2 regions of the Flavonifractor sp. An52 genome follow, and region 1 is predicted to be linked to the other one. Evidence: predicted binding sites of a transcription regulator. Region 1 holds the regulator's gene; the other holds the start of a gene.
The links. Region 1 encodes Rex, which represses fermentation and respiration genes when NADH is low (regulators of the CRP and FNR family bind a similar motif). Its sites were predicted from a motif close to ATTGTTAANNNNTTAACAAT; they were not measured.
Positions count from the first base shown of each region.

Region 1 (10,210 bases):
CACCACCAAGGAGACCGATATCCGTCTGACCCTCTCTCTGGAGGGAGGAGGGGTGGACGTCCACACCGGCATCGGCTTTTTCGACCATATGCTGACGGCTTTCGCCTTCTATAGTGGGCTGGGCCTGGAACTCTATGTCCAGGGCGATCTGGAGGTGGACGGGCACCACACCGTGGAGGATATAGGCATCGTGCTGGGCCAGGCCATGAAGGAAGCACTGGGGGACCGGAAGGGCATCCGGCGGTTTGCCTCTGCCTTCATCCCCATGGATGAGGCCCTGTGCTTTACCGCCCTGGATTTCTCCAACCGGCCCTTTCTGGTGTTTGACGCCGAGATGCCTCAACCCATGATCGGGGCCTATGATTCCTGCCTTACCGAGGAGTTTATGAGGGCCTTCGCGGTGAATAGTGGATTAACTTTACATATGAAGTGCCACTACGGAAAGAACGCCCACCACATTACTGAGGCCCTGTTCAAGTCCCTGGGTGTGGCGGTCAAGGAGGCCGTGCAGATTGCCGGTACCGGGGTCACCTCCACCAAGGGGGTGCTGTGATGGGTTATACCGCTATCGTGGACTACGGCGTGGGCAATTTGAAGAGCGTGACCAACGCCATGGACTACCTGGGCCTGAAAACCTGTATCACCAGCGATCCAAAAGAGCTGGAGCTGGCCGACGCCATCATCCTGCCTGGTGTGGGAGCCTTCCCCGACGCGGCGGATAAGCTGCGGGGGACCGGTCTGGACCAGGTGCTGGTGGCCCAGGCAGAACGCAAACCCATCCTGGGCATTTGCCTGGGAATGCAGCTGCTCTTCGACCGGGGTGAAGAGGTGCGGGAGTGTAAAGGACTTAGACTTGTACCTGGCTGTGTCCGTAAGATTGAGACCAATCTTAAGCTGCCCCACATCGGCTGGAACAGCCTGAGCTACCCCAACCCGTCTCCGCTGTTTGCTGGGGTGGAGGAGGGTAGCTACGTCTACTTTGTCCACTCCTTCTGTGGCGTGGCCGCTGACCCGGCCACCGTTATCGCCCAGACCGACTACGGTATCCCGGTGGTGGCGGCGGTGCAGAAGGGCAACGTGTACGGCTGCCAGTTCCACCCGGAGAAGAGTGGTGAGGTGGGCTTGCAGATTCTGAAAAACTTCGGAGGGCTGAACAGATGATCTTATTTCCCGCCATTGATTTGAAAGATGGTAAGGCTGTCCGCCTTTACAAAGGAGATTTCGCAACGGCTCACCAGGTGGCGGATGATCCGCTGGCGACTGCAAAGGCCTTTTATGACGCCGGGGCCCGCCATATCCATATGGTGGACCTGGACGGAGCCCGCAGTGGAGCCCGGCAGAACGGCGCCATCGTGCAGGCGGTGGCCCAGAACTCTGGCCTGAAGGTGGAGCTGGGGGGCGGTATCCGCTCTATGGCCGACCTGGAGGAGGTCTTTGCCCTGGGAGTTTGGCGGTGCGTGATCGGCTCCGCCGCCGTCAGCCATCCGGAGTTTGTAAAAAAGGCGGTTGCCAAGTATGGCGAGCGCATTGCCGTGGGCATTGATGCCATGGACGGCATCGTCAAGACCGCCGGATGGGAGCAGTCCTCCGGCCTCAACTACCTGGACTTCGCCAAGTCCATGGAGGCGATAGGTGTAAGGACGATTATCTTTACAGATATCGCCACCGATGGGATGTTGTCCGGCCCTTCTTTTGACCGGCTGGCTGCGCTGCAAGAAGCGGTAAGCTGTCAGATCGTGGCCTCCGGCGGGGTAGCCTCCAACGGAGACCTGTCCAAGCTGAACGGCATGGAGTTGTACGGAGCCATCATCGGCAAGGCCTACTACGCCGGAACGGTGGACCTGGCACAAGCGGTAAAGGAGGCGGGGGAGCAGTGTTAGCCAAACGAATCATTCCCTGCCTGGATGTGCGGGACGGCCGTGTGGTGAAGGGGGTCAACTTCGTCAATATCCGAGACGCCGGCGACCCGGTGGAGCTGGCCAAATACTATTCCGATCAGGGAGCTGATGAGATCGTCTTTCTTGACATCACCGCCACCAGTGATGCCCGGGATACCGTGGCCGACGTGGTAGAACGCACCGCCGCTCAGGTCTTTGTCCCACTAACCGTGGGGGGTGGCATCCGTACTCTGGAGGACTTCCAGCGGCTGCTGCGGGCAGGGGCGGACAAGATCTCTGTCAACTCCGCCGCCGTGGCCCGGCCTGAACTGATTTCCGAAGCGGCGGAGCGGTTCGGTTCCCAGTGCGTGGTGCTGGCGGTGGACGCCCGGTCCCGGGGAGACGGCACCTGGGAGGTGGTGGTGGCCGGAGGCCGCAAGCCCACCGGCATGGACCTCATCGAATGGGTGAAGAAGGGCGAGGCCCTGGGAGCGGGAGAGATTTTGCTCACCTCCATGGACGCAGATGGAACCAAGGCTGGTTTTGATCTGGCCATGACAAAAGCGGTCACCAATGCGGTATCCATCCCCGTGATTGCCTCCGGTGGCTGCGGTAGCCTGGCCCATTTTGCGGAGGTATTTGAAGAGACCGGGTGCGACGCGGCCCTGGCAGCCTCTTTATTCCATTTTGGGGAGTTGACAGTGCCCCAGGTAAAGGAGTATCTTGAAACCAGACAGATCCCGGTGCGATAACTCACACAAGGGGGAAGATGGTATGCTGGATAATATTTTTGATCTGGTGTCCGATCTGATCGGAGAAAACAATGTCAATCAGTTGACTGGAAAGCGATTGCCGGGCGGGAACCAGATGCGGAAACCGGTCAAACAAAGACCGGCCACCAGCCGACCGGCGTCTCGCACATCGGCGGGGCAGACCAAGCTGACCGCCCGCCGGGACCGGCGGGGAGGAGAAGATCCCTGGGACTGGAAAGAGGAGAAGCCGCCCTGGGAGTTTTGAGGTGATAGTATGCTGGATCTGGACCTTTTGTTTCAGAAATCCGATTTGATCCCCGTCATCATCCAGGACGCGGATACCAAAGATATTTTGATGCTGGGCTTTACCAACAAAGAGGCGGTAGAGTTGACCTTAAAGACCAAAACCGCGTGGTTCTGGTCCCGCAGCCGCCAGAAACTGTGGAACAAGGGCGAGAGTTCGGGCCACTTCCTCCATGTGAAGAAGGTGGTCACCGACTGTGACACCGACACCCTGCTCTATCTCTGCACCCCGGAGGGCCCCACCTGTCATACCGGAGCACGCAGCTGCTTTTTTAACACGATTTGGGAGGAAACACCATGAGCGATACCATTTTACAGGACCTGTACCAGGTGGTGCTGGGCCGCAAGAGCGATCCCCAGGAGGGGTCCTACACCTGCTACCTGTTTGATAAGGGCCTGGACAAAATCCTGAAGAAGGTGGGGGAGGAGTGCTCCGAGACCATCATCGCTGCCAAGAACGGCAAGCAGGAGGAGACGGTGGGGGAGATCTCCGACCTCATCTACCACCTGATGGTGATGATGGCCGACCAGAACATCCCCCTGGATGCGGTGCTGGCCGAATTGGAGCGTCGGAGCCATAAGATCGGCAATCTGAAACAGATGAAGACAGTGGACCACGAGACCTGAGAAAAGGACCTGCCGTAATGGCAGGTCCTTTTTAATGTGTCACATTTCCTTTTCGAAGCGTAAGCGGTAATAGAGGCAGTACCCCTCCAGAAATAGATAACAGGCAACCAGCAACAGAAGCAAGGGCAGGGAAACATCCATAAGAGCAAATGCCACAAGCAGTGCGCCATAGAGGTAGATGCCCATATCATAGGCTTTGGCTTTGGCACGGTGATCAAGGGCTATATTGCGCTCGTCGTTTTTTTGAATCTCCAGCTGCTTTTGCAGCGATGGATCGTTTTTCAAAGCCCGGCGGCTCAGCAGCTCCCCAGCACTGTGTCCGAAGCAGCCGCAGCCCACCCCGATGCAGAGATAGGGAAGGATGCGCAGAATACCCTGAAGTTCCAGGGAACTTCTGAGCAAAAACAGACCCCCTCCCGCCAGGAGGATGCCAACCAGTACAGCAATCTTATATTTCATAATAATTCCTCCTCATAAAGAAAGATATCTTCAATGATCATTCCAAAATAGCGCGCAATTTTGAAGGCTAGAAGAATGGATGGATTATAGCGGCCCTTTTCTAACGAGCTTATGGTCTGACGGGAGACCTCCAGTGCCGTGGCCAGTTCCTCTTGACTAATCCCCTTGCTTTTCCGCAGCTCTTCCAATCGATTTTTCAAGTTCATCCTCCTTCGGATGGAAAGCGTCCTTTACATTTGAAGTGTAGCATCGATGCTTTGAAATGTCAAGTGTACTTTCCGTTTTTCCGTAAAAAAGCAGCCGCTGAAAAGCGGCTGCTTTTTGAAGGCTGTGCGAACGCATAGGGGCTGCCGATGTTGGTGCGGCCCAGTTTTTATTTTTGTCCGTAGGTGACGAATAGTGTATACAGCCGGCTGATGGTATTCCAGCTGTCCTGATCCAGTACGCCGGTCTGGGGCCGGCCGTCCAGTTGCTGGACCCAGCGGATATTATGCTGAGTGGCGGTATCGTTCTGGCCGGTGACCGGGGTGGACTGGATGCCATTGAGGAGGCGGGCCAGGGCTCGGAACATGGACTGAACCAGATAGAGATGAACGCTGTCCTGGTCAGGCTTTACAGTGAAATCTCCCTGGGGGTAGCCCCGGAAGGGGAGCGGACCGTTCAGCCGGGCCTTGGCTTGGAGGTAGAGGGCGGCAATGGCGTCCCAGGTGGCCTGGTCCACCCGACCGGTGACCGGCGGGAAAAATTCCCGCTGAAAGAGCATAACGGCCTCCAGGGTGCGCTCCCCAAAGACCCCATCTGGAGTGAGCCGCGGCAGAAAATCATAGAGGAAGGACAGCTCCCGCAGCATGGTTTGCAGGCTGCGGACCGGTTGGCCGATCAGGCGGATCTCTTGAGGCACAATCATGCGGATACTCCTCTCTCATCGGCGGAGCCCAGCGTCATGGGCTGGCCGGGATACTGAGTCAAGCCGGTGGCCTGGCTTTCGGGCAGGTCGGGGCGGAATTGCTCCGGGATTACATTGGTGTAGGTCTCCACCGTGTCCACGATACCAGCGTACAGCCGGTAGAGGGCGGCCCAGGTCTGGGGACCCATGATGCCGTCCTGGGGCAGGCCGGCCATACGCTGCACCGCGATGACAGCATTTTTTGTGGCGGGACCGTAAATGCCGTCGATGGCCACCCGGGGGATATTGCTGTAGAACTCCGACACCACCGACAGCACATATTGTACGGTCCGTACAGAATCACCTCTGGCGCCCTCGGCCAGCACGTTGGGGAAGGGCTGGCTTCCGCTGCCGGGGTAATAGGTCTGCCCCTGACTGATGAGCTCTGCCAGATCCAGCACCCCCACATAGAGGAACACCATCTTGTACCAGGTGGAATTGCCCACAATGCCGTCGGGAGTCAGATCAAAGATGGACTGGAATTTCCTGACCGCCGCCTCGGTGGCGGGACCAAAGACCCCGTCCACCGGGTAGACCTTGGGAATGGCGGGGTAGTCCCGGGAGATACGGTTGAGCATGACCTGGATGCGCTGTACCGCCTCGCCCCTGTCTCCCCGGCGGATGGGATAGCCGGGGTAGGAGTAGCGGATGCCCTGGACCGGGGCGTTGGTCACCAGCTCAATGTTATCGCCGTAGTAGGAGCGCAGGATGGTCATATAGTCCGCCCCCTGTTCCGCCATGGCCTGGCTGCCCCACTGGGACAGCCCGTCACAGGTGACGGTGGTGCCATTGCAGAATTTGGCGGCCAGAGGCTCTACAAAGCCGATGCGCCGTATGTAGGAGTTGAACATCTCATCCACCAGCTGGCTGATATTTTCAAAGATGTTACGGTCCTTGATAAATTTCTGGTCGTAGGCGGTGGAGGAGGTGATATTGAAGGGGTAGCCCCGGCTTGGGTAGAACTCGGTGTATACCCGGTTGAGGGCGAAAGAGATGATGGCCAGGATGTTGGCCTGGAGGGCGGCGGGCTCCCAGGTGGGGTAGATCTCGCTGGAGGCCACGTTTTTCACATACTCCGGAAAGGATACCGTCACATTCTCCGCGCTGGAGCCCGGCGGGCCCAGATGAACGGTGATGTATTGCGGCACATAGGGGGTAATGGGCAGCGATTCTGGCATGGTATCCCTCCTTTACAGATTCTGAGGCGGTACGTTGACCGGGTCCTCCGGCAGCAGAGTGGCAGACTGCTCCGGCAGAGGGATGAGCTCCAACTCCTGCAAGGTCTGGGTGCCGGCAAAGATCTGGACGTTCTCCACCACCAGCAGTTCATAGCCCGGGGACTCAGCCCAGATATCACATACGGCAAAGGGAGTGACAGTGCCGGGAGACTCGCTGGCTGAGGCGTCAGGTGTTTCTACCTGAACCGGTGTGGTGCGGCCATTGGCGTCGGTGACCCGCAGGGCCAGCAGGGTGTGGCGGCCTTCGGTGCCCCGCTGGGTAAAAGCTACGGTGGCGCCTGCCACCGGGATCTGGGCCCGGGACGTGAATACCCGGGTCAGAATGGTTCCTGTTGCGGCCAAGTTGCATTCCTCCTTTTCTTTCCACTCTATGCCGTCGGTGGAGGAATTGCCCGTGAGGCGTTGACATCGGGGACGGTTTTGAGTAAACTGAATAGGAAAGATATCCTCTGGAACGAGTGTGATGGCGCATGAGAAAGCAAAAGGTGTCCAGTGCGGTGATTCGGCGGCTGCCCCGGTATTACCGCCATTTGACGGACCTGCATACGGCCGGTGTGGAGCGTATTTCATCCAGTGCTCTGGGCCGCTCCATGGGATTGACAGCCTCCCAGATCCGGCAGGATCTGTCCTGCTTTGGGGAATTTGGCCAGCAGGGATATGGTTATAACGTGGAGAAACTGCGGGATGAGATCTCTGATATCCTGGGTATGAACCGGGGACATACGGCGGTTATTCTGGGCGCGGGCAATCTGGGCCGGGCCCTGATGGAGAACTTCCACTTTGAGCGCTCGGGTGTGGCGCTGGCCGCGGCCTTTGACGTGGCCCCGGAGATCGTGGGCCAGACTCGCTCTGGCGTGCCCATTTATCATGTGGATCGGCTGGAGGAGTATCTGGTGGAGCATCCGGCCAGCATCGGTGTATTGACCGTGCCCCGGAGCGTTGCCAATACCACCGCCAGTCGGCTGGTGCGAGCCGGTGTACGGGGTATCTGGAATTTTACTAACAGCGAGCTGACGGTGGAGGCGCCGGGCGTGGTCATTGAAGATGTTCACTTTGCGGACAGCCTGTTGGCCCTCAGCTATATGATCTCGGAGGACGCATGAAAAAAGCAGCGGCAATCTTGCTTGCCGGGGTGATCCTGGTGAGCTGCGGGGCGGTGGTAGCCGCCGACCAGTCTTTGGTGAGCAAAAGTTATGTAAATGGTACGTTTACCGATGAGGCCCTGAAGCAGGCGGAGCAGCGGGTGGAGGAATTGACGGCACCTGTCTATAATCAGGCGCTGAACCAGCTCAACAGCGAGCATTCCGCATATTTGGCCCAAGCAGGCGGAACGTCCGGACTCAATGACCTGCGCTTTAAAAAGGGCGATGTGCTGACCCTTACCTCCGGCTCCGGCGTGATGCTGCTGGCAGGAAGTGCTACGGCCTCCGGCGGGATACTGGTGGACGCCACAGCAGGCAATACGGTGGCCTCAGGCGGCGGCCTTACCGCACGCCACCGCTGTCTGGCAGGGGAGAGCGCCGCTGTGGCGGTGACTGTGACCTCTGATACCGCAGTCCTCTGTCTGGAGGGGAGCTATACCCTCTCCGCCAGCGGAAACGTAGATTATAACGCTATGGCTGACGGCCTGACTAAGATGGGCCTTCTGAAGGGCACCGGCGCCACCTACGGCTCCGGCTATGAGCTGGAGCGCCAGCCGGTCCGGGTGGAGGGCCTGGTCATGTTCATTCGCCTGTTGGGGGAGGAACAGGCCGCCCTGTCCAGTACGGCAACCAATCCCTTTGTGGACAGCCCCAGTTGGGCCGACCGCTATCTGTCCTATGCCTATGAAAAGGGCTACACTACCGGCATTGGTACCAACGCCGCCGGTCAGCTGGTCTTTGCCCCCAACAACACCATTACGGCAGGGGAGTATATGACCTTTGTGCTCCGGGCGCTGGGTTATTCCGAGACTGGCACCAATCCTGACTTTACCTGGCAGACTGCCATGGAGGCGGGGGTAACGCTGGGTGCCATCCGTCAGAGTGAACGCACCATGCTGGAGAGCGGCACCTTCCTGCGGGCCCAGGTAGTCTATCTGTCGGTGTGTGCCCTCTCTGCTCCCACCAAGGACGGCGGAATCCTGCTGGACCGCACTGCCTCCAACGGCGGGTATGACAAGGCCACCATGCAGACCGTGCTGAACGAGGTTTCCGCCCTGCGTCTGAGTTAAATGCACAACACAAAAAACGCGAGCCGTAAGGCTCGCGTTTTTTATTACATCTTGGCGGTGCGCATGGCCCGCATAGCATTGAGGATGGCGATGACCGAGACGCCTACATCTGCAAAGACGGCCTCCCACAGATTGGCCAGGCCCAGAGCACTGAGCACCAGCACCAGCAGTTTTACCCCCAGAGCAAACACGATGTTCTGACGGACAATGGCCAGAGTGCGGCGGGCGATGGCAATGGCCTGAGCCAGCTTGGAGGGCTTGTCGTCCATGAGGACGATGTCTGCCGCCTCGATGGCAGCGTCGGAACCCAGGGCGCCCATGGCAATGCCCACATCCGCCCGGGAAAGGACAGGGGCGTCGTTGATGCCGTCTCCCACGAAGGCCAGGGCCCCCTTGGGGGATACCTCTTTCAGCAGTCCCTCTACCCGGTCTACCTTGTCAGTGGGGAGGAGCTGGGTGTGGACCTCATCCAGCCCCAGCTGGGCGGCTACCGCCTCGCCCACAGGCTTGGCGTCGCCGGTGAGCATCACAGTCTTGCGTACTCCTGCCGCCTTCAGTGCGGTAATGGCCTGTTGGGCGTCCGGCTTTACCTGGTCGGAGATGACGATGTGCCCCAGATAGACCCCGTCGGCGGCCACATGGACCGTGGTGCCCACATGGTGGCAGGGGTGCCAGGTGACGCCGATCTCATCCATCAGCTTGTCGTTGCCGGCGCAGATCACCTTGCCGTCCACCATGGCGCGGACGCCCCGGCCGGACAGCTCTTCCGCCTGAGTGACCCGGCTGCGGTCGGGCAGCTGGCCCCAGGCCTCCAGCAGAGAGCGGGAGATGGGATGATCAGAGGAGGCCTCCGCCAGGGCGGCCAGCTCCAGCAGCTGGCTCTGGTCACAGTGATCGGGATGAATGGCGGTGACGTTAAAGACGCCCTGGGTCAGGGTGCCGGTCTTGTCAAAGACCACGATTTCCGTTTTGGCCAGCACCTCCAGGTAGTTGCCTCCTTTGACCAGAATACCGGCCCGGGAGGCCCCGCCGATGCCGCCGAAGAAGGAGAGCGGCACCGAGATCACCAGGGCGCAGGGGCAGGATACTACCAGGAAATTGAGCGCCCGCTGAATGGAATCCAGCCAGCTCACCTGGGTGAAGAGGGGAGGCAGGAGGGCCAGAGCCACGGCAGCCAGTACCACAATGGGGGTATAGTACCGGGCAAATCGGGTGATGAAGTGCTCCGCCTTGGCCTTTTTGCTGCTGGCGTTCTCCACCAGGTCCAGGATCTTGGATACGGTGGACTCCTCAAAAGCCTTGGTGACCTGGACTTTCAGCAGGCCGGACAGGTTGACACAGCCGGAGACCACATCGTCGCCGGGCTGGACCTGGCGGGGGAGGGACTCGCCGGTGAGGGCGGCGGTGTCCAGGGTGGAGGTTCCCTCCAACACCACGCCGTCCAGGGGAATCCGCTCCCCAGCCTTGATCACAATGGCGTCTCCCACAGATACTTCCTCCGGGTCCACCTGCTGCAGCTGGCCGTCCACCTCGATGTTGGCGTAGTCGGGGCGGATGTCCATCAGAGCCGCGATAGAGGTGCGGGACCGGTTGACCGCATAGCTCTGGAACCACTCGCCTACCTGATAGAACAGCATAACAAAGACGGCCTCCGGGTATTCGCCGATGGCAAGTGCGCCGATGGTGGCCAGGGCCATGAGGAAGTTCTCGTCAAATACCTGCCCGTGGGCGATGTTGCGCACCGCCCGCCACAGCACATCCCAGCCGATGACGGCATAGGGGACCAGAAAGACCGC
Region 1 is NZ_NFIB01000009.1:38,766-48,975, forward strand. Features, by position in the region: gene hisB (imidazoleglycerol-phosphate dehydratase HisB) at 1-553, shown strand, start outside; gene hisH (imidazole glycerol phosphate synthase subunit HisH) at 553-1,161, shown strand; gene hisA (1-(5-phosphoribosyl)-5-[(5-phosphoribosylamino)methylideneamino]imidazole-4-carboxamide isomerase) at 1,158-1,880, shown strand; gene hisF (imidazole glycerol phosphate synthase subunit HisF) at 1,874-2,629, shown strand; gene B5G06_RS05070 (hypothetical protein) at 2,652-2,894, shown strand; gene hisI (phosphoribosyl-AMP cyclohydrolase) at 2,904-3,233, shown strand; gene hisE (phosphoribosyl-ATP diphosphatase) at 3,230-3,559, shown strand; gene B5G06_RS05085 (hypothetical protein) at 3,599-4,018, opposite strand; gene B5G06_RS05090 (helix-turn-helix transcriptional regulator) at 4,015-4,218, opposite strand; gene B5G06_RS05095 (peptidoglycan-binding domain-containing protein) at 4,392-4,925, opposite strand; gene B5G06_RS05100 (peptidoglycan-binding protein) at 4,922-6,142, opposite strand; gene B5G06_RS05105 (spore cortex-lytic protein) at 6,155-6,544, opposite strand; gene B5G06_RS05110 (redox-sensing transcriptional repressor Rex) at 6,673-7,305, shown strand; gene B5G06_RS05115 (S-layer homology domain-containing protein) at 7,302-8,414, shown strand; gene B5G06_RS05120 (heavy metal translocating P-type ATPase) at 8,459-10,210, opposite strand, start outside.

Region 2 (10,210 bases), on a different contig from region 1:
CTTGGCCTCCTCCACGGTCTCGGCGGGAAACACATCCAGCCCCAGGGCCTTGAAGCCCAGCACGCTGTCCTTGTCTCCCAGCACTGCGATCTTATACTTAGACATAGGCTTCACGCAGCCTTTCCCGGATGGTGTCCCCGTCCAGCCCCGCCATGCGGCCGGACAGAATGGTGCGGATGGCGGTAAACTCGTTCTCCCTGGCGTACAGGTAGCCGATTACCGCCTGCTCCCCAAAGGGGATGCGGCGGGCCTGGGCCAGATAGCCCATCACCGCGTTGTCGCACAGGCGCTCAAAGGCGGTCAGCTCCCCGCTGCCGGGGGCGGTGAGGGCGGCGCCTGCGGCGGCCGCCTCGCTGAGGGGGCCGGCCCGGAACAGGGCGGCCAGATCGCTGCCCTTGCCGGAAGTCAGGGTGTGTACCTCCACGTTGCCGCCGGGGAGGAGTACCTGATTGAGGAAGTCGGCGCCTTTGCCCATGCGGGCCGCCCGGACGGCGGAGCGCAGGTTGGTGGAATCAATGAGCAGGCGGACGTACCCCTCCAGGAAGGGGCTGCCCACCGCTTTGGCGGCCTCGCTCATCTCGGCGAAGTAGGCCCGATCCAGCACGAAGTCGGCCAGCTGGGGATCGCCCCCGCCGCCCAGCAGCTCCCTGGCCTGCACCACGGCCCGCCGGAAGGGGTCGGTGAAGTCCCGCAGATTGTCCCGCTGCCAGGCCTCCTTGATCTGGGCGGCGGTCCAGCGACCGCCCTCCATCAGCAGCCGGTCGGGCTCAGCCCCTACGGCAGCGGCCTTGATGAGGGTCTTGGCGTTGTGGTAGTCGTATTTCATCTGGAACACGTCCACCAGCCGCTTGTCGGGCACCGCGCCCTTCAGCTCCTTGTACAGAGCGGCCCGGGCGGCGGAGAGCAGTTCGTCCAGCCCGGCATGGGTGAGGGCGGTCAGCTCCCCGTAGCCGCACTCGGTGAGGACCTTGGCGGCCTCATCGTCGGTGCGGGCGTCCAGCATCCGCTCCATCCGCTCCCGGGTGAGGAGACGGTTCTCCATGGCCCGGATACGGGCGGATATGGTCAGATAGTCGGTATCTTTGATCTTAGCCAAAATGTTGCCTCCTTACTTGCAAGGAGCGCATCAGTCAAAGAGCACCTTGGCCACCTCGCGGTCCATTTCGCCCCGCTGGAGGCGCACCAGCGTCTCAAAGGTGCAGTTGACCTCCACGTCCCCGTCGCTGAGGATGAGGCCCCCCTGAATGGGGCGGGACTGCTCGGACATGGTCAGGTGTCCGTCGCCCAGCTTCTCGTTGGCCTGGGTGACCACGGCCTTGCCGTAGCGGGCCCGGTCCTTCTGGGAGAAGATGACCGCCTCCCGGCCGGTGGAGGAGGCCTTCACGGCCAGGTCGGCCAGCAGGTTCACATACTCCTTGTCGGGTAGGTTCACCAGCTTCTCCAGGGCCAGGTCGTAGGCCTTGGAGAGCATCTCCTGCTTGGCGGCCAGCTCCAGCTTGCGGGCGTCCAGCTGGGCCACGCTGGCCAGCCGCTCTACGCGCTCGTCGGCGTTGCGGCGGCCACGGGAGATGATCTCCTCGCTCTCCCGCTGGGCCTGAGCCTCATACCGGGCCGTGATCTCGTCGGCCTGACGGCGGGCCTCGGCGTTGATGTCGCCGATCTCCCGTCCGGCGTCGGCCGCGATGCGTCCGGTGATTTTTTCAATTCCGTCCATAGTCTACCTCTTGCTTAGAAGCCGAACATGATCATCAGGAAGGAGATGAGCAGGGACAGGATGGCGTAGAACTCCACGATGATACACAGCACCATGCCCTTGGACCAGTCGTTGGGGTTCTTGGCCACGATGTTGATGGAGGCGGCGGCCACGCGGCCCTGAGCGATACCGGAGAGCAGACCGCCGAGGGCCATGGGGATGCAGGCGGCCAGGACGATGAGGCCCTGGGCGATGGTCAGCTCACCCACGGTGCCGCTGAACAGGCCCATCTTCATCAGGGCCAGGAAGCCGATGACCAGGCCGTACAGGCCCTGGGTGCCGGGGATAACCTGCAGGATCATACACTTGGAGAACTGAGAGGGGTCCTCGGCCAGCAGGCCGGCGCCCGCCTCACCGGCCAGGCCGGTGCCCTTGGCGGAACCAACGCAGGCCAGGCCTGCGGCAAGAGCGGCGCCCAGGAAACCAAAGAACGCGCCAGCGTATTGGGTCAGAAATTCACCGAATGTCATGTTACTCTTCCTCCTTAATGTCGACATACTTTGTCGCAATGTTCAGGGGCCGCCAGGGGCGTCCGCCCTCTTCATAGAACTGCTTGAAAAATTCCAGGTATTGCAGACGGGACGTGTGGACGTAGGTGCCGATCACGTTCAGGCCGATGTTGAAGGCGTGGCCGATGATGAAGATGATGAAGAAGATGGGGATGCCGATGGCCGGGGGCATTCCGCCGCCGGGCATGGCGCCCAGGATGTTGAACACCTGGCCGATGACCGAACCGGCCAGCATCATCACCATCAGACGGGAGTAGGAGAGGATGTCTCCGAAGTAGCCCGTCACGCCGTTGTACACCGCGCCGATGATGGCGGTCACCTTGCCGAAGCCCTTGGCCGTGCGACCCTGGCCCAGCAGCATCAGGCAGCCGATGATGAGCACCACCGGGTAGCCCGCCACATTGCCGATGCCTGCGGCAAAGAGGCCGATACCCACAAAGATGACCCACCAGGTACCGATGTCCAGGATGGCGTCCACCACCTGGCCCCGGCGGCACAGCATCCAGAATTTCACCGCCATGCCTACCACGATCTGTACGAAGCCCACGGCCAGTGCAAAGACTAGCACGGTCATGGGGTCGCCCATGACGTTGAGCAGGGGACCGGGCACGCCCGTCACCCCGTCGGGCACCGACAGGAAGGGGATCACCGGCTGAGACAGGCCCAGCATACTGGTGAACTGAGCCAGGAAGTCGGAGAAGAAGCCGCCGGTGAAGAAGCCGATGACGGCGGAGGAGATGCCGCACATAATCATCAGCCGGATCAGCTGTCCGAAGCCCCCCTTGGGGTGGGCCTTGTGGTTGATGAAGGCGCAGGCCCCCGCCAGGATCAGGCCGTAGCCCAGATCGGCGAACATGAACCCGAAGAAGAACACATAGAAGGGCATCATCAGCCCGTTGGGGTCCACGCCGTCATAGGCGGGCAGGGAGTACATTTCCGTAATGGTGGTCAGCGGCTCGGTGAGCTTGTTGTTCTTCAACTTCACCGGCACCACCGGGTAGTCCTCCGGCGCCGGGTCCTGGGTCTCCCAGCAGCAGGTGTACTGCCCCAGCTGCTCCAGCAGCTTTTTCTCGTCGGGGACAGGCACCCAGCCCTCCAGGAAGAAGGCGGAGCTGCTGTCCAGCAGGCGGCAGCGGGCCTCCTCCCGGGCGATCTCCTGATCGGCCCGGTCCAGGCACTGCTCCAGCGCGCCCTTTTTGGAGGCGTATTCCCCCACCTGGGCGATGGTGGACTCCAGCTCACGGGCGGCGTCGGCCAGCTGCTCGTCCAGCCGCTTATCGTTTTCCGCCGCCGTCCCCGTCCAGCCCCGCAGGGCCGCCCGGGAGAAACCGTACTCCTTGAGCACCGCCTGGCAGTCCTCCTCCACACTGCGGTGGCAGAGGAACACCAGATATTTCAGTTCGTTGTCCGCCCCCGCCCGCATGAGCTCATACAGGTCGGTGACCGCCCCCAGGGCCCCGTCCATGGCGTCCAGATCGGTGGACGCGGCCACGGTGCCGAAGGACACCGCCACCTCCGGGGTAGAGGCCGTCTCCAGGGGGATATCCAGCGCCAGCCAGGGAGCCAGCGCCAGCTTTTGAGTCCGCAGTTTGTTCTGCTCGGCGTACAGAGCCGAGATCTTCCGCTCCAGGGCCACCAGCTGCCCGGCGTCTGCCAGGCCGGTCCGGTAGGCCGCATCGTCGAAGAGCTCTCCCTCTGTAATCACCGGTCTGGGGGTGAGGAGCCCGCCCTTCTGTTTGGGGCCGTACTTCTTCAGGGCTTTCAGGGCGTTCTCCACGCTGGAACGGGCATCCCTGGCCTCGTTCAGCGCCCCGGTGTCCGGCCGTGTGAGGCTGGCCCAGTCGGGGTCGTCTTTCCGGTCCCCCGGCTCGTCAATCTCCACACAGCCCAAATGCTGAAGCAGCCGCAGCATGGACTCCCGCTCGGATTGCATTCCGATGAGCCGCAGCCGCTTCATTTTCACAATGGACATCAGTTCTTCACTACCCTTCTCACGATGCTCTCAGCGGCGTCAGCCAGACGGCCCTCCGCCTTGGCCCGCAGGGCGTCGCAGGCCTTCTGCGTCTGGGCGTTGACCTCCGCGGCGTGCTTGGCCGCCGTTTCCTCCGCCGCCCGCATAAACTCACGGGCCTGGGCCTCGGCCTGAGCCCGGGCTTCCGCCAGCCGGGCCTTGCCAGCCCGCTCGGCCTCCGCCACGGTGCGCTTGGCCTCCGCCTGTGCTTCCGCCTTGCGCTGCTTGTTGGCCTGCTCGGCCTCAGTCACCTGCTTGATCGCTTCCAGAGACATACATTCACCGCCTTTCCCCATCTCTTGTCCCTCTGGACAATTTATCCGATGTTACTAGTCATGATACTTCAATTTGACCAAGATTGCAAGTTTAAAATGGTGAGTTTACTTTTTGGTCTTTCTTTTTTTCAGCTGGTTTTGCCTAGTTTTTCTTTCCATATTTTTAGCTTCTTTATCCATTATGCCGCATTTTCCTCCTTTTTTTACCTAATTCATTTTTGTTAATTATTTAACATAAAAATTTTTTTGTATATATTTTTTCTTTCAGGCCTTTTTCATACCTTGAGAACTGGGCAAAAAAACGGCGCTGCCGCGATGGTCGCGGCAGCGCCGTTGAGGGATGGATCCTATCAGTCGTCGCTGAGATAATAGGGTTTCATCAGGCTGGGCTGCTCGGTGGAGTCCTTCTGGCCGTTGGAGCGCAGCACGATCTCCGGCGGACGGCCGGCACGGCCTCTGCCGCCGTGCTTCTTCCGTCCGCTCTTGGAGGCGGGGGCGGGGGACTGGGCCGCCGTCTGCTTCCCTCTCTGGGCCTTGGGCTGCTTCTGGGGCGTCTTCTCCTGAGTGGCCTGCTTCTCCTTGGGCCGCTTTTCCTTCCGGTTGTCCGTCTTCTCGGACCGGGGAGCGGGCTTCCGGGGGGCCAGCAGCCGGGCGGTGGCATCCATAATGATGTCGCTGGCCAGGGGATTGGGCCGGTGGAAGTCCTCAAACGCCGGCTCAGGCGCGGCAGGGCGGGTGGGAGCGGTGGCTACCAGGGCCTCCTCCAGAGTGGCGCTGTTGCGCACCCCCCGCTTGGACTTCTTCTTTTTCTCCGGCTGGGCCGGGGCGGGCTGTTCCACCGCCTCAGCCGCTTTCTGGGCGGCCTTGGCCTTGCGCTCGGCAGCGGCGGCCTTGTTGGCGGCGTCCCGCTGGCGGCGCTTCTCCTTGGCGGCGGCCCGGGCCTCGGCGTCCTCCGGGTTGATAATCCGGCCCTTCTTATCCTTGGGCAGGGGCTCAAAGACCTCCATGGGCCAGGGGTGGTCCTCCACCACCGGGATGGCCTTGCCCAGCAGCTTCTGGATGCCCTTGAGCTCCTCCTTCTCGTTGATGTCGCAGAAGGAGATGGCGGTGCCGCCGTGGCCCGCCCGGCCGGTACGGCCGATGCGGTGGACGTAGGTCTCAGGCACATCGGGCAGGTTGTAGTTAAAGACGTGGCTCAGCTCCTCAATGTCCAGGCCCCGGGCGGCGATGTCGGTGGCCACCAGGGCGGTGACCTTGCCGCTCTTGAAGTCGGCCAGGGCCTGCTGCCGGGCGGTCTGGCTCTTGTTGCCGTGGATGGCGGCGGCGGCGATGCCAGCCTTCACCAGATCCCCGGCCACCTTGTTGGCCCCGTGCTTGGTGCGGGTGAACACCAGGGCATTCTTCACGTCTGGCTCCAGGATCAGGGAGGCCAGCAGCTTGGTCTTGTTGCCCCGGTCCACATAGTAGAGCTTCTGGTCGATGACCTCCACCGGGGAGGACACCGGGTTCACCGCCACCTTCACCGGATTCACCAGCAGGGAGTCCACCAGCCCCTGGACCTCCGGGGGCATGGTGGCGGAGAAGAAGAGGGTCTGCTTCTTCTTGGGCAGCCAGCCCAGAATGCGGCGGACATCGTGGATGAAGCCCATGTCCAGCATCCGGTCGGCCTCGTCCAGTACAAAGACCTCCAGCCTGGACAGGTCCACGAATTTCTGATTGTACAGGTCGCCCAGGCGGCCGGGGGTGGCCACCAGAATGTCCACGCCCTTTTTCAGCTGCTCCACCTGGGGGTTCTGGCCCACGCCGCCGAAGATGACGGCGGAGCGGATAGGCAGGTGGCGGCTGTAGGCCACAATGTTCTCCTGGATCTGGAGGGCCAGCTCCCGGGTGGGGGTGAGGATGAGGGCCCGGATGCCCTTGCCCTTGCGGTCGCTGAGCCGCTGGAGGATGGGGGCAGCAAAGGCGCAGGTCTTGCCGGTGCCGGTCTGGGCGCAGCCCAACACGTCCCGGCCCGCCAGAGCGGGGGGAATGGCCTTTTCCTGAATGGGGGAGGGGCGTTCATACCCCTGTTCGGCCAGCGCCTTCAGGATGGGCGCTTTCAGGCCGAGGTCCTGGAATGTCATGCGGTTCGTTCCTTTCGTTAGAAATGCCCCTTCCGCGCCGGGGGCACAAAAAATAAGACTGCCGTGCGGAGGCAGAAAAAACACGACGAAGCCCGCCGTCCAGCCGGCGGGCATTTCGTACATGATAGTTTACTGGAATATAGTATATCATTATTTCAAAAAAATACAAGGGGCGGTCAGCCCAGCCGGGCCACCACTGCCGCCACCGTCTGTTCCAGGGTGTTTCCCCCCGTCACATCCACCGTCAGGTCGGCGTATTTGCGGTACAGAGGCTCCCGGGCGGCGTACACGTCGGCCAGGGTCTGGCCGGGGGACATGGCAATGCCCCGGGTGGTGATGTTGCGGATGCGCCGCTCCAGCTCCTCCAGAGGCACATGGAGGTACACCACCAGCCCCAGCTCCTTGAGGTGGCGGGCGGCCTCCTCCCGGCAGATGGCGCTGCCACCGGGGGCAATGACAGTGCCGGTGCAGTCCAGATCCCGGATGACGGCCTCCTCCACATCCAGAAAGGCCTCCACACCCCGCTGGTCCAGGATGTCCTGGAGCAGGGCGCCCTCCCGCTGCTGGATCAGCAGATCGGCATCCACAAAGCGATAGCCCAGGGTCTTGGCCAGCAGCACCCCCACGGTGCTCTTGCCCGAGCCGGGCATTCCGATCAAGGTAACGTTTTGATACTCCACAGCGGGGTCATCCTTTCCCATGTCATGATCTTTGCCAGTATATCAAATCTTTTCCCCGGTTGCAAGGAAAATCGCCCCTTTTTCTGAACCTGGCGGTTTCCTATTTCCTCTCAAAAAAGTGCTTGCAAAAATCGAACATATGTTGTATACTGAACGCGAACAAAAGTTCTAATCCTGTGTCGGGAACTTTTTGCCGCTCTGCGCCGTCAGAAAAGTACAAGGGTCCTTACAAAGTACGTTTTATGGGACACCTTATCCCGTATACTGGGATCAAACGCCGGAACAACAGGAGGGAAACGGTATGGAGACCATTTATCTGAATCTGGACGCCAGACGGATCACAGGATACGCAAACGAGTCGGACCAAAAGGCCTGCGTAGGTCAGGAGACGGTGTGCTATACCGTGCTGCCCCGGCGGAAGCCCGCCCGGCCGGAGGGAAAGGTGCTGGACTTTGAGGCCTGCCGCCGGGCCCTGGAAGGGGAGTCTGCGGCAGAAGAGATCCCGGAGGAGATTCCCGCGCCGGAGAAGGAGGCCCGGCCCCGCCGCCGGCTGGACCTGGCCCTGGCCGCCGATCTCATCGCGTCGGCGGGGATGCTTACCGCCGTGGCGGCGGTGGCGGTCCGGTTCTTCCTGGGGTAATCAAAAACAGAACGCAGGACACCCAAAGGATGTCCTGCGTTTTTGTTCTTATGGAATCCAGAAACCGGCCCTTCGGGCCGGCGGCGCTTTTGCGCCGTTCGAGCGTTTTGGCCTTTGGGCCAAAACCTCGGCGCAGGCGGAATTCATTTCCGCCGAGCATTTCAAATTCTCACGGAATCCAGAAAAAGAAAGAGACAGGACATATGTCCTGTCTCTTTCTTTTTCTGGAGCAGGTGACGAGGCTCGAACTCGCTACCTCCACCTTGGCAAGGTGGCGCTCTACCAGATGAGCTACACCTGCAAGCGACGGATGTTATTATAGCAATCCGTGCTTCCAATGTCAAGGGAATTTTTCGATTTTTTTATTTTTTCTTTTCAGGCCTCCTGGTCTGTCCACTGATAGCCCATTTCAGCCATTTGGGCCGCCGTCCAGGTCTTGCCGGTGCTGCGGCTCAGATCCACCCACACGGTCTGTCTGTTGCGGTCCACCTGGTTGAAAAAGTGGGGCTGACCCTGCAGGGTACCCTCTATGATCTGACCCTTCAGCCCCAGGCCGTCGCACAGCAGCTGGAAGGCTAAGGCCAGTCCCTCATCGTTGGCCCCCTGACCCACCAGCGCGTCCCAGGCGGTGGCGCCGCCGGTCTCCAGGTCCACCCGCACTGTGCCGGACAGCGTCCCCATCAGCAGGTCCAGCCGCCGGCTGGCGATCTGGTGCTGGATGGGGGTGAGGATGGCCACCGACTGCTCCTGGAGCTGCTGGCGCTTCCGCTGGAGGGCCGTGGGCTCCTCCGGGTAGTCCAGCAGGATCTCCACAATGCGCTGGGTGCCGGCGTCGGTTTTGGGATAGAGCTCCACCGAGCACTCCGGCATCCCCAGAGCGGCAGCGGGGGTGTCGTAGTAGGCCTGCCGCACCTGCTCCTCCACCGCGGCGGCGTCCCCGGTGAAGTAGCCCACCCGCAGGGCAAGCTCGGTCTTGAAGGCCGACAGGGCCTGGACCGCCTCCTCCCGGATGGCGCTGGTACCGGTGATGTTCACCAGATTGCTCACCTGCTCGGGGGAACGGCGGTAAGAGATGGTAATGGTGGCCTCATAGGTGGTGATGATGGTGGTATAGTCGTTCTTGATAAAGTCCACCGCGTAGGCACCCAGGGGGTCGTCCTTGGCCACCTCCAGGCAGGCCCGGTTCAGGTCGGCCTCCACGTCGCCGTTATAGTCGGTGATCTGGATAGCGCCCTCTTCTACCCCCTGGGAGACGAAAAACAGTATGCCGTTGACCAGCTCGGAATAGGTGCTGGCCTTGATGGTGGACTCGTTTTCCCCCAGAGCAGGATGCTCCGCGTGAGGCTCCACCACCGTATAGGCCTGCCCCGACAGGGAGCACCCGCCCAGCAGCAGGGCCAGGCTCAGGGCCAGGGCCGGTATGCACTTTTTCACAGGCCCCGCCCCCTTTCTTTCCTCAAAAGCCCAGGTCCTCGTCAATGAGTACGACCTCGGTACGTCCGATGCCGTTGGATGCCTGCCACAGCACCGTCATGCCCCGGCACAGCCGCTCGGGGCTGTTGCAGTCGTAGCACTTGTCCCCCTTGACGGCGCAGGGGGTCTTACGCTGGAGACGGATGGCGTTTTTGGGGGAGGCCACGTTGCGGGCCCGCCATACCGCGCCGTCGTAGTCGGGGGCCAGTTTGTTGCGGCCCACCACCAGATAGAGCTCCTCATGGCCGAACACGGTGGAGGCAATGCGGTTGCCCACCCCGTCGATGTTCACCATCTCGCCGGTCTCCGCCAGGCCGTTCACCGAGCACAGGTAGACCTGGGTGAAGGCGGCATCCTCCTTGCGGCTGCCCTCCCAGTGGGAGACCACGGTGTTGTGGGCCTTGAGCCGGTCCAGAAGGCCCATCTCCCGGACAGTCACCGAGCCACCGATGCCGATGGTCTTGCCGTCCAGCTTGCCGTCCAGATAGTCGGCGGCCTCCGCCGCCGTGGCAAAGCAGGACACGGCGTAGCCCCGCTTCTCCAGGTTGGCCTTTACCTTGGTGAAATCCGTCATGGAAACCCTTCCTTTCTCTGTGGGCTGGGATCAAATGTCGTCCTTGCTGTAGGTGCGGAAGCCCTCGCCCAGTACGTCGTGGGCGTCGCACACAATGAGGAACGCATGGGGATCAATCTCGTTGACCTTCTCCTTCAGGGGCACGATCTCCTTCTGCTTGAAGGCCACCATC
Region 2 is NZ_NFIB01000031.1:11,648-21,857, reverse strand. Features, by position in the region: gene B5G06_RS11480 (V-type ATP synthase subunit F) at 1-105, opposite strand, end outside; gene B5G06_RS11475 (V-type ATPase subunit) at 98-1,096, opposite strand; gene B5G06_RS11470 (V-type ATP synthase subunit E) at 1,127-1,714, opposite strand; gene B5G06_RS11465 (V-type ATP synthase subunit K) at 1,729-2,223, opposite strand; gene B5G06_RS11460 (V-type ATP synthase subunit I) at 2,225-4,234, opposite strand; gene B5G06_RS11455 (V-type ATPase subunit subunit G family protein) at 4,234-4,548, opposite strand; gene B5G06_RS11450 (DEAD/DEAH box helicase) at 4,899-6,671, opposite strand; gene B5G06_RS11445 (shikimate kinase) at 6,848-7,372, opposite strand; gene B5G06_RS11440 (hypothetical protein) at 7,653-7,991, shown strand; tRNA gene B5G06_RS11435 (tRNA-Gly) at 8,217-8,292, opposite strand; gene B5G06_RS11430 (hypothetical protein) at 8,367-9,425, opposite strand; gene B5G06_RS11425 (lactate utilization protein) at 9,448-10,038, opposite strand; gene B5G06_RS11420 (YitT family protein) at 10,069-10,210, opposite strand, start outside.
Region 2: B5G06_RS11455 (V-type ATPase subunit subunit G family protein) is a predicted target of Rex. The motif match lies at 4,766-4,785, and genes of this name have one in related genera.